DNA from 4 places in the Pantoea alfalfae genome. Region 1 is predicted to be linked to each of the others. Evidence: predicted binding sites of a transcription regulator. Region 1 holds the regulator's gene; each other region holds the start of a gene.

Region 1 (3,140 bases):
TAACTGATAGCTATGGCCACATTAATCGCAGAAAACCTGGCGAAGGCATATAAAGGCCGTCGCGTGGTAGAAGATGTCAGTCTGCAGGTAAAGTCCGGCGAGATTGTCGGCCTGCTCGGCCCGAACGGGGCCGGTAAGACCACCACCTTTTACATGGTGGTAGGTATTGTCCCGCGTGACGCGGGCCGCATTGTTATTGATGATGAAGATATCAGTATCCTGCCGCTGCATGCACGTGCGCGCCGTGGCATCGGCTATCTGCCGCAGGAGGCATCGATTTTCCGTCGCCTCAGCGTCTACGATAACCTGATGGCGGTACTGCAGATTCGTGATGACCTGACCGAAGAGCAACGTCAGGATCGCGCCCGTGAGCTGATGGAAGAGTTTCACATCGAGCACCTGCGCGACAGCATGGGTCAGGCACTGTCGGGTGGTGAACGACGTCGTGTTGAGATTGCCCGCGCGCTGGCTGCCAATCCAAAGTTTATTCTGCTGGATGAACCTTTTGCCGGGGTTGACCCTATCTCCGTTATCGACATCAAGAAGATCATTGAGCATCTGCGTGACAGCGGCCTCGGCGTTTTGATTACCGACCACAACGTACGCGAAACGTTAGCGGTCTGTGAGCGGGCCTATATCGTCAGCCAGGGCCACCTGATTGCGCATGGTACACCCAATGAAATTCTTGCGGATGAGCAGGTTAAGCGGGTTTATTTGGGTGAAGAGTTCAGACTCTGATAAGGTGTCGTTAATACCGATGTTTACCTGGGAACTACCATCCTGTCTATGAAGCAAGGTTTACAACTCAGGTTCAGCCAACAGCTGGCAATGACTCCACAATTGCAGCAGGCGATTCGTCTGCTGCAACTCTCCACGCTTGAACTCCAGCAGGAGTTACAGCTTGCACTGGAAAGTAATCCACTGCTTGAGCAGACCGATCTGCATGATGAGATTGACTCCCGGGAATCGTCGGAAGCCGAAGCGCTGGATACACGTGAAGCGCTTGAGCAGAAAGAGATGCCTGATGAGCTGCCGCTGGATGCCACCTGGGATGAAATCTACACCGCTGGCACCCCTTCCGGCACGGGTACCGATTATCAGGATGATGAGTTACCTGTCTATCAGGGTGAAACCACGCAGTCACTGCAGGATTACCTGATGTGGCAGGTCGAATTGACGCCTTTCAGTGATACCGACCGCGCAATCGCGACGTCTATCGTCGATGCTATTGATGACACCGGATATCTCACCGTCTCGCTTGAGGAGATCCTCGACAGCATTGGCAACGATGAGCTTGAAGCGGATGAGGTTGAGGCGGTGCTGAAACGTATCCAGCGTTTTGACCCGATTGGTGTGGGCGCACGCGATTTGCGTGACTGTCTGCTGGTTCAGCTTTCGCAGTATGCACCAGAGATACCGATGCTGGCTGAAGCGCGCCTGATTGTCAGCGAACATCTCGATCTGCTGGCCAATCACGACTTCCGCAGCCTGATGCGCGTCACGCGCCTCAAAGAAGAGGTGCTGAAAGAGGCGATGCTGCTGATTCAGTCACTGGACCCGCGTCCGGGTCAGTCGATCAACACTGGCGAGCCGGAATATGTTATCCCCGACGTGCTGGTACGTAAGGTTGGCAACCGCTGGACGGTTGAACTCAATGCCGACAGCCTGCCACGTCTGAAGATTAATCAGCACTACGCGGCAATGGGTGGCGCAACGCGCAATGACAGCGACACTCAGTTCATTCGCAGTAATCTGCAGGAAGCGCGCTGGCTGATTAAGAGTCTGGAAAGCCGTAATGACACGCTGCTGAAAGTCACGCGCTGTATCGTTGAGCAGCAGCAGGCGTTCTTCGAGCAGGGTGAAGAATTTATGCGTCCGATGGTGCTGGCCGATATCGCCCAGGCCGTTGAGATGCATGAATCGACCATTTCCCGTGTTACCACGCAGAAGTATCTGCACAGCCCGCGTGGCATTTTTGAACTGAAGTACTTTTTCTCCAGCCACGTTAATACGGAAGGTGGCGGCGAAGCCTCCTCTACCGCGATCCGGGCTCTGGTGAAGAAATTAATTTCGGCGGAAAACCCAGCCAAACCCTTGAGCGACAGTAAACTGACCTCCATGTTATCTGATCAGGGGATCATGGTGGCACGGCGTACCGTCGCCAAATATCGTGAGTCTTTATCCATCCCGCCATCGAACCAGCGTAAACAACTGGTTTGAAAGAAATGAGAAGGAAGACCTATGCAGCTGAACCTGACCGGGCAACATGTTGAAATCACGCCACCTTTGCGTGAATTCGTCAACAGTAAATTTGCCAAACTGGAACACTATTTTGAACATATCAATCAGGTCTATATTGTCCTGAAGGTTGAGAAAGTCACACAGGTGGCTGACGCAACACTCCACGTGAACGGTGGCGAGCTGCACGCCACGTCCGAAGCGGAAGATATGTATGCGGCAATTGATGGGCTGATTGATAAACTCGCCCGTCAGCTGACCAAACACAAAGATAAACTGAAAAAACACTAACCTTCACGCTAGCTACGCGCGCATGGCGCGCAGAGCCGACAGTATGGGGCGGATAATCCGCCCCGTTTTGTCATCTGAGCAAGCGCCGTTTGTCGCACATATCAGGGCGCTGGCGGTGAATGGCCTGGTGAACACGCAAGTGAAACGATAATGAACAACGATCTTACACTGGAATTGAGCACAGTGCTTTCGCCAGACTGCACCCGCAGCGGCGTACACTGCCAGAGCAAAAAACGTGCGCTGGAAATCATCAGCGAACTGGCCGCTAAGCAGCTCAACCTGCCGCACCAGACGCTTTTCGAAGCGATTCTGACCCGCGAACGTATGGGTAGTACCGGTATTGGTAACGGAATAGCCATTCCTCACGGCAAGCTGGAAGAGGATACACTGCGTGCGGTAGGGGTATTTATCAGCCTCGAGCAGCCGATTGCGTTTGATGCCGTCGACAACCAGCCGGTCGATCTGTTGTTTGCATTGCTGGTTCCGGCTGACCAGTGCAAAACACACCTGCACACCCTTTCACTGGTGGCAAAACGTCTGGCAGATAAAACGGTTTGTCGTCGTCTGCGTGCTGCGCAGAGTGATGAAGAACTCTATGCCATTATTACGGA
Region 2 (3,140 bases), 870 kb from region 1:
CACGGAGTCGAGTTGCAGACTCCGATCCGGACTACGACGCACTTTGTGAGGTCCGCTTGCTCTCGCGAGGTCGCTTCTCTTTGTATGCGCCATTGTAGCACGTGTGTAGCCCTACTCGTAAGGGCCATGATGACTTGACGTCATCCCCACCTTCCTCCGGTTTATCACCGGCAGTCTCCTTTGAGTTCCCGACCGAATCGCTGGCAACAAAGGATAAGGGTTGCGCTCGTTGCGGGACTTAACCCAACATTTCACAACACGAGCTGACGACAGCCATGCAGCACCTGTCTCACGGTTCCCGAAGGCACTGAGGCATCTCTGCCAGATTCCGTGGATGTCAAGAGTAGGTAAGGTTCTTCGCGTTGCATCGAATTAAACCACATGCTCCACCGCTTGTGCGGGCCCCCGTCAATTCATTTGAGTTTTAACCTTGCGGCCGTACTCCCCAGGCGGTCGACTTAACGCGTTAGCTCCGGAAGCCACTCCTCAAGGGAACAACCTCCAAGTCGACATCGTTTACGGCGTGGACTACCAGGGTATCTAATCCTGTTTGCTCCCCACGCTTTCGCACCTGAGCGTCAGTCTTTGTCCAGGGGGCCGCCTTCGCCACCGGTATTCCTCCAGATCTCTACGCATTTCACCGCTACACCTGGAATTCTACCCCCCTCTACAAGACTCAAGCCTGCCAGTTTCAAATGCAGTTCCCAGGTTAAGCCCGGGGATTTCACATCTGACTTAACAGACCGCCTGCGTGCGCTTTACGCCCAGTAATTCCGATTAACGCTTGCACCCTCCGTATTACCGCGGCTGCTGGCACGGAGTTAGCCGGTGCTTCTTCTGCGGGTAACGTCAATCGGCGCGGTTATTAACCGCACCGCCTTCCTCCCCGCTGAAAGTACTTTACAACCCGAAGGCCTTCTTCATACACGCGGCATGGCTGCATCAGGCTTGCGCCCATTGTGCAATATTCCCCACTGCTGCCTCCCGTAGGAGTCTGGACCGTGTCTCAGTTCCAGTGTGGCTGGTCATCCTCTCAGACCAGCTAGGGATCGTCGCCTAGGTGGGCCATTACCCCGCCTACTAGCTAATCCCATCTGGGTTCATCCGATAGTGAGAGGCCCGAAGGTCCCCCTCTTTGGTCTTGCGACGTTATGCGGTATTAGCCACCGTTTCCAGTGGTTATCCCCCTCTATCGGGCAGATCCCCAGACATTACTCACCCGTCCGCCACTCGTCACCCAAGGAGCAAGCTCCTCTGTGCTACCGTCCGACTTGCATGTGTTAGGCCTGCCGCCAGCGTTCAATCTGAGCCATGATCAAACTCTTCAATTTAAGTTTGATTTGCTGCAACAAGTGCAGCGATGCTCATCTGTAAAACGTCATAATGAATTTCATTATGTGTTCACTCGTGAGGCTTTGATATTTTTGTGCGTCCGGAGACGCTGATATCAATCCTGCGAGTGCCCACACAGATTGTCTGATAAATTGTTAAAGAGCAGTGCGAACAGTGCGTTAGCGTCCTGTCGCGAGGTGGCGTATATTACGCTTTCCTCCTGCAGAGTCAACCTCTATTTCAGAAGTTTTCTCCGGCGGGTCAGTCTCCTGAACCTTCAACCCGTTTCCCGTTGCCGGTGTGCCGTGTCGATGGAGGCGCATTATAGGGATCCCGTTTCAGAGCACAACCCTTTTTTAGGATCTTTTATCTGAACGGTTATAAATGATCCAGATTGATGAGATCGCCAGCGATCCGGGTCAGAATTGGCTTGTCAGCTGGCTAAAATGGCATCAGGCTGCAGTGAAAACAGAACAAAGGAGAACAAGATGACTTCCGCCCTACGTCCCTATAAAGATCTTTTCCCGCAAACTGGCCAGCGCGTGATGGTCGATCCAAGCAGTGTTGTCGTCGGTGATGTGATTATGGAGGATGATGTGAGCATCTGGCCGCTGGTTGCGATCAGGGGTGATGTGAATCAGGTCCGCATTGGTGCCCGTACTAATGTGCAGGACGGCAGTGTTCTGCACGTCACACATAAATCAGCCGCCAACCCGCTGGGCTTTCCTCTTATTATTGGCGAGGACGTCACCGTCGGGCATAAAGCGATGCTACACGGCTGTACCATTGGCGATCGCGTGCTGGTCGGAATGGGATCGATTCTGCTGGATGGCGTAATAGTAGAAGAAGAGGTGATGATTGGTGCCGGAAGCCTGGTGCCGCCCGGTAAAAGACTGGAGAGCGGCTATCTCTATCTGGGTAGCCCGGTAAAGCAGGTCAGGCCGCTGAATGACAGTGAGAAGGAAGGTCTGCGCTATTCCGCCAATAACTATGTTGGCTGGAAAGAGGATTATCTGGCGGGAGATAGCCAGACCCAGCCCTGAGCATCCACGTTATCCTGACGAACAGCCGCTTCGGCCTCATCTTCCAGATCCCAACGATGGTGCCGAAACAGCGCCATCGCCTCCCCTTTACCAAAACGTGAAGCCAGCGAATCGCGGCTGATTGCACAATTCAGCCGCATGCCATTGACCAGTACTGGAAAACAGACTGCGTTTAGTTCAGCGTCATAGGTTTCCTCATCCGGGAACTGTATCGCCTGATTCATGGCTGCATGTTCTGCTTAAGCTGAGCAATCACCGGCGTGATTTCCGGCATCACACCGTGCCATAGATAGAAGGAATGCGCAGCCTGCCCCACCAGCATCCCCAGTCCATCGGCCAGATGATGAGTCCCCTGCGCCTGACACCCGCATAAAAAAGGCGTTAGCCCGCTTTGGTAAAACATGTCATAACAGCGCACATCTGAATGGATTACTTCTGCAGGTAAAGGAGGCGTTTCTCCATTCACACCACTTGACGTGGCGTTGATGATCAGATTAAAGCGCTGATCCGTCAGTTGCTCAAAACCAGATGCCCGGATACTCCCGCTCGCGCTAAACAGGTTCGCCAGCTCTTCAGCGCGCGCGGCTGTACGATTGACGACGGTAAGCGTCACGCCTGCTGAAAGCAGCGGCAGAATGACACCGCGAGCGGCCCCGCCCGCTCCCACCAGCAAGACATTATCGCCAGCGTTGATCATATTTAGCCGTTCAAGATCGCTTAACAAGCCGATACCATCCGTGTTGTCTCCCAGGATTTGCCCATCAC
Region 3 (3,140 bases), 430 kb from region 1:
AAGCAGGGTGAATCTTTCAGCATAAACTGCGCGACGGGCGCTTTGGCCGGATTCTGGCGCGCAATGGCGGCGACGACCAGGTTGCCGGTCGCAACATACTGCACCTGACCGGAGAGATACGCAGACAAGGTGGTGTTGTTGTCTTCATAGCGTTTCACCTGCGCATCTTTCGGGGCCACTTCGCTGAGCACCATGTCCTCTACCGCACCGCGCGTGACGCCAATCGACTTGCCGCTCAGAGCCGACGCCGCTTTAATTTCATCGCCTTTCGGACCGAAGACGCCCAGAAAGAACGGCGCATAGGCGCGGGTAAAGTCGATCACCTTTTCACGCTCGGGGTTTTTACCCATGCTGGAGATAACCAGATCGACCTTGTCGGTTTGCAGATAAGGCACGCGGTTGGCACTGCTGACCGGCACCAGCTGCAACTTAAGTTTCATCTGCTTTGCCAGATATTTCGCCGTGTCGATGTCATATCCCTGCGGCTGCAGGTCAGTGCCGACCGAGCCAAACGGCGGGAAATCCTGCGGCACGGCGACGCGGATGACGCCGCGCTTCTGGATATCCTGCAATTGATCGGCCAGCGCACTGCCCGTTTGTGCCATCAGTAATGCCGCTGTCGCAACCGCCATCAAAACTTTTTTCATTATGCACCCCGGTGAGATTAACGTGAAACAAAAGATTCTTTGACAAGCAATCTGCAACTAATGTGCCAACCCGGGCGGCAACAGAAAAAGGGTTAAGCGACAGAGAGTTCTACGGAAATAGGGCGTAATCGGGGCAATCACGCCGCGGAAGGGGTGTTCTGAAATGGGGCAAAGCACCAAAACGGTGCCTGTTAACGGTGCTCCAGCTCGTCAAACTGCTGGTAAAGGTCGGCGATCTGATGAATCCGCTGGCGTCCCTGTGCCAGCATTTCATGCAGCAGCGCATTGGCGATCAGGTTAACCAGGCTCATGGCGGCACTGTAACTGTCGAAGGCGGAAACGCTGTCGAGCGGCGTACAGAGCTGCCAGCGTGCCAGCGCAATCACCGTCTGCGCCTGTGGCTCACACAGCGCCAGCAGCGGGATGCCAGCCGTCTGCAGCTGCTGCATCAGTGGGCGAATGATGCGCGGACGACGACGAAACGCCATCACAATGACCATATCGTCCGGCGTGATATCCACCAGCTCCTCAGCCAGCGTCTGGCCCGGCTGCGGCAGAATATGCACCTGCGAACGCGCCTGTACCAGCTGCTGTCGCAGATGCAGCGCTACCGGATAGGCGTTGCGCATGCCGATGATAAAGAGACGTTTAGCCTGCGCCAGCTGCTGAATCACCTCGTTAAAGTGCCGGGCATCCAGGCTGTTTACCCACTGCGTCAGATTAGCCATCTCCTGCTTGTAATGACGTGCCAGCAGCGTATTGCCCTGCACCGCATCCCGGTTATCGGTCAGCGGCATGCCGCTCTGGCGCAGGATGCGAAGCTCATCACGCATATCCTTGTACTTCTCATAGCCCAGACGCTTAAACAGTCGACTGACTGTGGCTTTCGACACGCCACTGAGCCGCGCCAGCTCGGCGCTGTTGTAGCTGATCAGATCATCGAAGTGGTCAAACACGAAGTCGGCAATACGCTGCTCCTGCGGAGAGAGCTGGGCATAGTGACTTCTGAGTCGTTCATCAAGCTGTTTCATAAGGCGTCCTGTAACTTTTGTTTCAGCAGAAGCTAGCACAATTTACGCCAGGTTAACCGGTGCATCGTCAGCGGAGCATGAAAACTGGAACAGCTCTTGCTTTGTTATGGGTTCTGTCACCCAAAGAACGAGAAAAAGATGATTCAAAGCAATATGGCCCCGCAGGGGATGGCGGTAACGCCACACCATCTGGCGAGTGAAAGTGCGCTCGCGGTGCTGCGTGATGGCGGTAATGCCATTGAAGCGATGGTAGCCGCTGCCGCGACTATCGCTGTGGTCTATCCGCACATGAACGGACTGGGCGGCGATGGCTTCTGGCTGATTCTGCCGCCCGGCGGCGGCCCTGTCGCTATCGACGCCAGCGGTGCCGCCGGTTCGCTGGCTCACCGCGATTTTTACGCCGATCACCCGAAGATCCCCCATCGTGGGCCGAAAGCGGCGCTGACGGTGGCCGGTACGGTCAGCGGCTGGCAGGAGGCCCTGACGCTCTCTGCGGAGATGGGCACCCCGCCACTGCCGCTGGCCCGTCTGCTGCGGGATGCGATTCGCTACGCCGCCGACGGCATTCCGGTGAGCGCCTCACAGACCGCCGCGACCACGAACTTCCGCAGTGAGTTGCAGCATCAGCCCGGCTTTAGTGCCCATTTTATGCCCGACGGCGATGTGCCGCAGCCGGGCAGCCGTTTTACCCAGCCCGCGCTAGCGAATACCCTGAGCCAGCTCACCGAAGAGGGACTCGACAGCTTTTATCGCGGTCCGCTGGCTCACCATATGGCCGACGAGATGGCGACGCTGGGCATGCCGGTGACGCTGTCCGATCTGCAGCAGCATCGCGCCCGTCGCACGACTCCGCTGCATCTCGCCCACAGCGAAGGCGACATCTGGAATATCGCTCCGCCGACCCAGGGCGTCGTGTCGCTGGCGATCCTCGGCATCACCGATCGCCTGGAGATGGCCGAGGCTGACGACGCACAGACGGTGCACCGCATCGTTGAAGCCACCAAAAAAGCCTTTGCCCTGCGCGACAAACACATCACCGATCCGCGTCACGTCACCGAAGATTTGCAGGCGCTGCTGGAAAGCGATCACCTCGCCACGCTCGCCAGCCAGATCGCCGATGGCGAGGCCGCCGCCTGGGGCAGCGGACGCGGACCGGGCGATACGGTCTGGATGGGCGTAATGGAAAGCAGCGGTCTGGCTGTCTCTTTTATTCAGAGCATCTATCACGAGTTTGGCAGTGGTGTGGTGCTGCCCGGCACGGGCGTTACCTGGCAGAACCGGGGCGCGGCGTTCAGCCTCGACCCTGAGCATCTGCTGGCCCTTGCGCCCGGCAAGCAGCCATTTCATACCCTGAATCCCGCCGCCGCACGGCTGAAAGATGGCCGGACAATGGTGTATGGCGCGATGGGCGGCGATGGACAGCCGCAGACCCAGGCGGCGATTTTCACCCGCCATGTGATTC
Region 4 (3,140 bases), 570 kb from region 1:
GCGAAGCATCAGATGCCCTGGGGACTGGTGGCCGGTCTGGTCATCAGCTTTGTCCTGCTTCAGCTACTGGCCGCCGGGCTGCACTACTGGCAGGCGCTGCTGTTTAATCGCGCTGCGATTGGTGTGGTGCAGCGGTTACGCAGTGACGTGATGAATGCTGCGCTTTGTCAGCCGCTGAGCGCCTTTGATACTCAGCCGGTCGGGCAGATTATTTCGCGCGTGACGAATGACACCGAAGTGATCCGCGATCTTTATGTCACAGTGGTTTCAACCGTACTGCGTAGCGCTGCGCTGGTCGGCGCCATGATGGTGGCCATGTTCAGTCTTGACTGGCGCATGGCGCTGGTAGCAATGATGATCTTCCCGCTGGTACTGATAGTGATGTTCATCTATCAGCGTTACAGCACGCCGATTGCCCGACGGGTTCGCAGCTATCTGGCTGACATCAACAACGGCTTCAATGAAGTGATCAGCGGCATGAGTGTGATTCAGCAGTTTCGTCAGCAGGCACGATTTGGTGAGCGCATGGGCGAAGCGAGCCGCTCTCACTATCTGGCGCGAATGGAGACGCTGCGCCTCGATGGCTTTCTGCTGCGTCCGCTGTTGAGCCTGTTTTCAGCGATGGTCTTGTGCGGGCTGCTGATTCTGTTCAGTTTCTCTGTGCCTGGTGTGTTTGAAGTGGGGGTGCTCTATGCCTTTATTACTTACCTGGGCCGTCTGAATGAGCCACTGATTGAGCTGACCACCCAGCAGTCGATGCTGCAGCAGGCGGTGGTTTCCGGTGAGCGTATTTTCGAGCTGATGGATGCCGCCCAGCAGCAGTATGGGGCCGATCAGCAGCCACTGGCTTCAGGTCGTATTGCCCTGAACAATCTCAGTTTTGCCTACCGTGAAAATCGTGATGTGCTGAGTGATATCAATCTTGAAGTCGCACCGCGTGAGTTTGTGGCGCTGGTGGGCCATACCGGCAGTGGCAAAAGTACCCTGGCTAATCTGTTAATGGGTTATTACCCGGTGACGCGTGGCGAAATCCGTATTGATGATCGCCCGATTGGCGGCTTGAGCCACGCCGTGCTGCGACGCGGTATCGCGATGGTGCAGCAGGATCCGGTGGTGCTGGCCGATACGCTGCTGGCCAATGTGCGGCTGGGCCGCGACATCAGCGAAGAGGCTGTCTGGACAGTGCTGGAACAGGTGCAACTGGCACCGCTGGCGCATGCCCTGCCGGAGGGGATTCACACCCGACTGGGCGAGCAGGGCAATAACCTGTCGGTCGGGCAGAAACAGCTGCTGGCGCTGGCCCGGGTACTGGTTGATCTGCCGCAGATTCTGATCCTCGACGAGGCAACCGCTAACATCGACTCCGGCACCGAGCAGGCGATTCAGCAGACGCTTGCGACACTAAGGCAACACAGCACGCTGGTGGTGATCGCTCACCGCCTCTCAACGATTATCGATGCGGATAAGATTCTGGTGCTGCATCGTGGTCGTGTGGTTGAGCAGGGCACCCATCAGCAACTGCTGGCGCTGCAGGGACGCTACTGGCAGATGTATCAGCTGCAGCAGGCAGGGGAAGATCTGGCGTCGGGCGTACCTGTAACATCTGAAAGCTGACTTGCACCTTTTTTGCGCAGCTTTATCGGAATAATCTGTATAAATGCACTCCTTTGACGCCTGGAGCACCAAAGGAGTGCAGTCTCAGCCTGCGATCCCTGTCACACACCCATTCTCATTCATATCTTCCCTGAAGCATCCCTTGCTCTGTCTCGCCTGACTCACTGATTAAGGGCACTTTTACACTCTGGCACAGGCTTTGCTTATATCCCTGCGTGTCCGTAAACGTTACCTATTTACTCGCTGGAGGGGATCCAATGAAGCTGGTTACCGTCGTAATTAAGCCATTCAAACTGGAGGATGTACGTGAAGCTTTATCCTCTATCGGCATTCAGGGACTGACCGTCTCCGAAGTGAAAGGTTTTGGTCGTCAGAAAGGCCATGCAGAGCTCTATCGTGGCGCAGAGTACAGCGTGAACTTCCTGCCAAAGGTCAAAATTGATATCGCCATTGCCGACGATCAGTTAGACGAAGTGGTGGATGTCATCAGTAAAGCGGCTTACACCGGCAAAATTGGCGACGGTAAAATTTTCGTGGCTGAACTGCAGCGCGTCATCCGTATTCGTACCGGCGAAACCGACGAAGCCGCTCTGTAATTAAGACTCAGTACTGTGATGGGATGGAATAAAAATGAATAAAATTTTCACTAAGCTGGGCCTCACCAGTCTGGCACTGTTACCCTCACTCGCAATGGCTGCGCCTGCCGTTGCGGACAAGGCTGATAACGCATTTATGATGATTTGCACCGCGCTGGTGCTCTTTATGTCAATTCCAGGTATTGCGCTGTTTTACGGCGGTCTGATTCGTGGCAAAAACGTTCTGTCGATGCTGACGCAGGTTGCTGTCACCTTCTCGCTGGTGTGCGTGCTGTGGGTGGTCTACGGCTACTCCCTGGCATTCAGTGAAGGTAACGCCTTTTTCGGCGGCTTTGGCTGGGCCATGCTGAAAAACATTCAGCTTACCGCCGTTATGGGCAGTTTCTATCAGTATATCCATGTAGCATTCCAGGCCTCGTTTGCCTGTATTACCGTGGGCCTGATTGTTGGTGCCATTGCAGAGCGTATCCGTTTCTCTGCCGTATTGATCTTCGTCGGTGTCTGGCTGACGCTTTCATATTTACCTATTGCACACATGGTCTGGGCGGGCGGTTTCCTGGCACAGGATGGCGCACTGGATTTCGCTGGCGGTACCGTGGTGCATATTAACGCCGCTATAGCGGGTCTGGTTGGTGCATATCTGGTGGGCAAACGTGCGGGATTTGGTAAAGAGGCATTCAAACCCCACAACCTGCCGATGGTCTTTACCGGCACCGCTATTCTGTACGTTGGCTGGTTTGGCTTTAATGCCGGTTCAGCTTCAGCAGCGAACGAAATCGCCGCGCTGGCTTTCCTTAACACCGTGGTTGCAACAGCAGGTGCGGTACTGGCATGGACCTTTGGTGAGTGGGCGGTACGGGGTAAGCCTTCACTGCTGGGTGCCTGCTCAGGCTTTATTGCCGGTCTGGTCGCGATTACCCCAGCCTGTGG

Evidence for each region. The regulator sigma-54, encoded in region 1, starts transcription at its own class of promoters, with help from an activator protein. The targets are predictions, from matches to a motif close to GTTGGCACANNTTTCGCTNT.
Region 2: K6R05_RS02350 (gamma carbonic anhydrase family protein) is a predicted target of sigma-54. The motif match lies at 1,529-1,548, and genes of this name have one in related genera.
Region 3: K6R05_RS14915 (gamma-glutamyltransferase family protein) is a predicted target of sigma-54. The motif match lies at 1,762-1,781, and genes of this name have one in related genera.
Region 4: glnK (P-II family nitrogen regulator) is a predicted target of sigma-54. The motif match lies at 1,801-1,820, and genes of this name have one in related genera.

What each region holds. Positions count from the first base shown of each region.
Region 1 covers NZ_CP082292.1:3,584,368-3,587,507, forward strand. The annotation lists gene lptA (lipopolysaccharide ABC transporter substrate-binding protein LptA) at 1-7, shown strand, start outside; gene lptB (LPS export ABC transporter ATP-binding protein) at 13-738, shown strand; gene rpoN (RNA polymerase factor sigma-54) at 787-2,220, shown strand; gene hpf (ribosome hibernation promoting factor) at 2,242-2,529, shown strand; gene ptsN (PTS IIA-like nitrogen regulatory protein PtsN) at 2,680-3,140, shown strand, end outside.
Region 2 covers NZ_CP082292.1:480,438-483,577, reverse strand. The annotation lists rRNA gene K6R05_RS02355 (16S ribosomal RNA) at 1-1,331, opposite strand, end outside; gene K6R05_RS02350 (gamma carbonic anhydrase family protein) at 1,821-2,375, shown strand; gene K6R05_RS02345 (DUF1488 family protein) at 2,342-2,599, opposite strand; gene aroE (shikimate dehydrogenase) at 2,596-3,140, opposite strand, start outside.
Region 3 covers NZ_CP082292.1:3,151,647-3,154,786, forward strand. The annotation lists gene K6R05_RS14905 (transporter substrate-binding domain-containing protein) at 1-647, opposite strand, end outside; gene hpxU (MurR/RpiR family transcriptional regulator HpxU) at 839-1,678, opposite strand; gene K6R05_RS14915 (gamma-glutamyltransferase family protein) at 1,817-3,140, shown strand, end outside.
Region 4 covers NZ_CP082292.1:3,010,193-3,013,332, reverse strand. The annotation lists gene K6R05_RS14245 (SmdB family multidrug efflux ABC transporter permease/ATP-binding protein) at 1-1,614, shown strand, start outside; gene glnK (P-II family nitrogen regulator) at 1,872-2,210, shown strand; gene amtB (ammonium transporter AmtB) at 2,245-3,140, shown strand, end outside.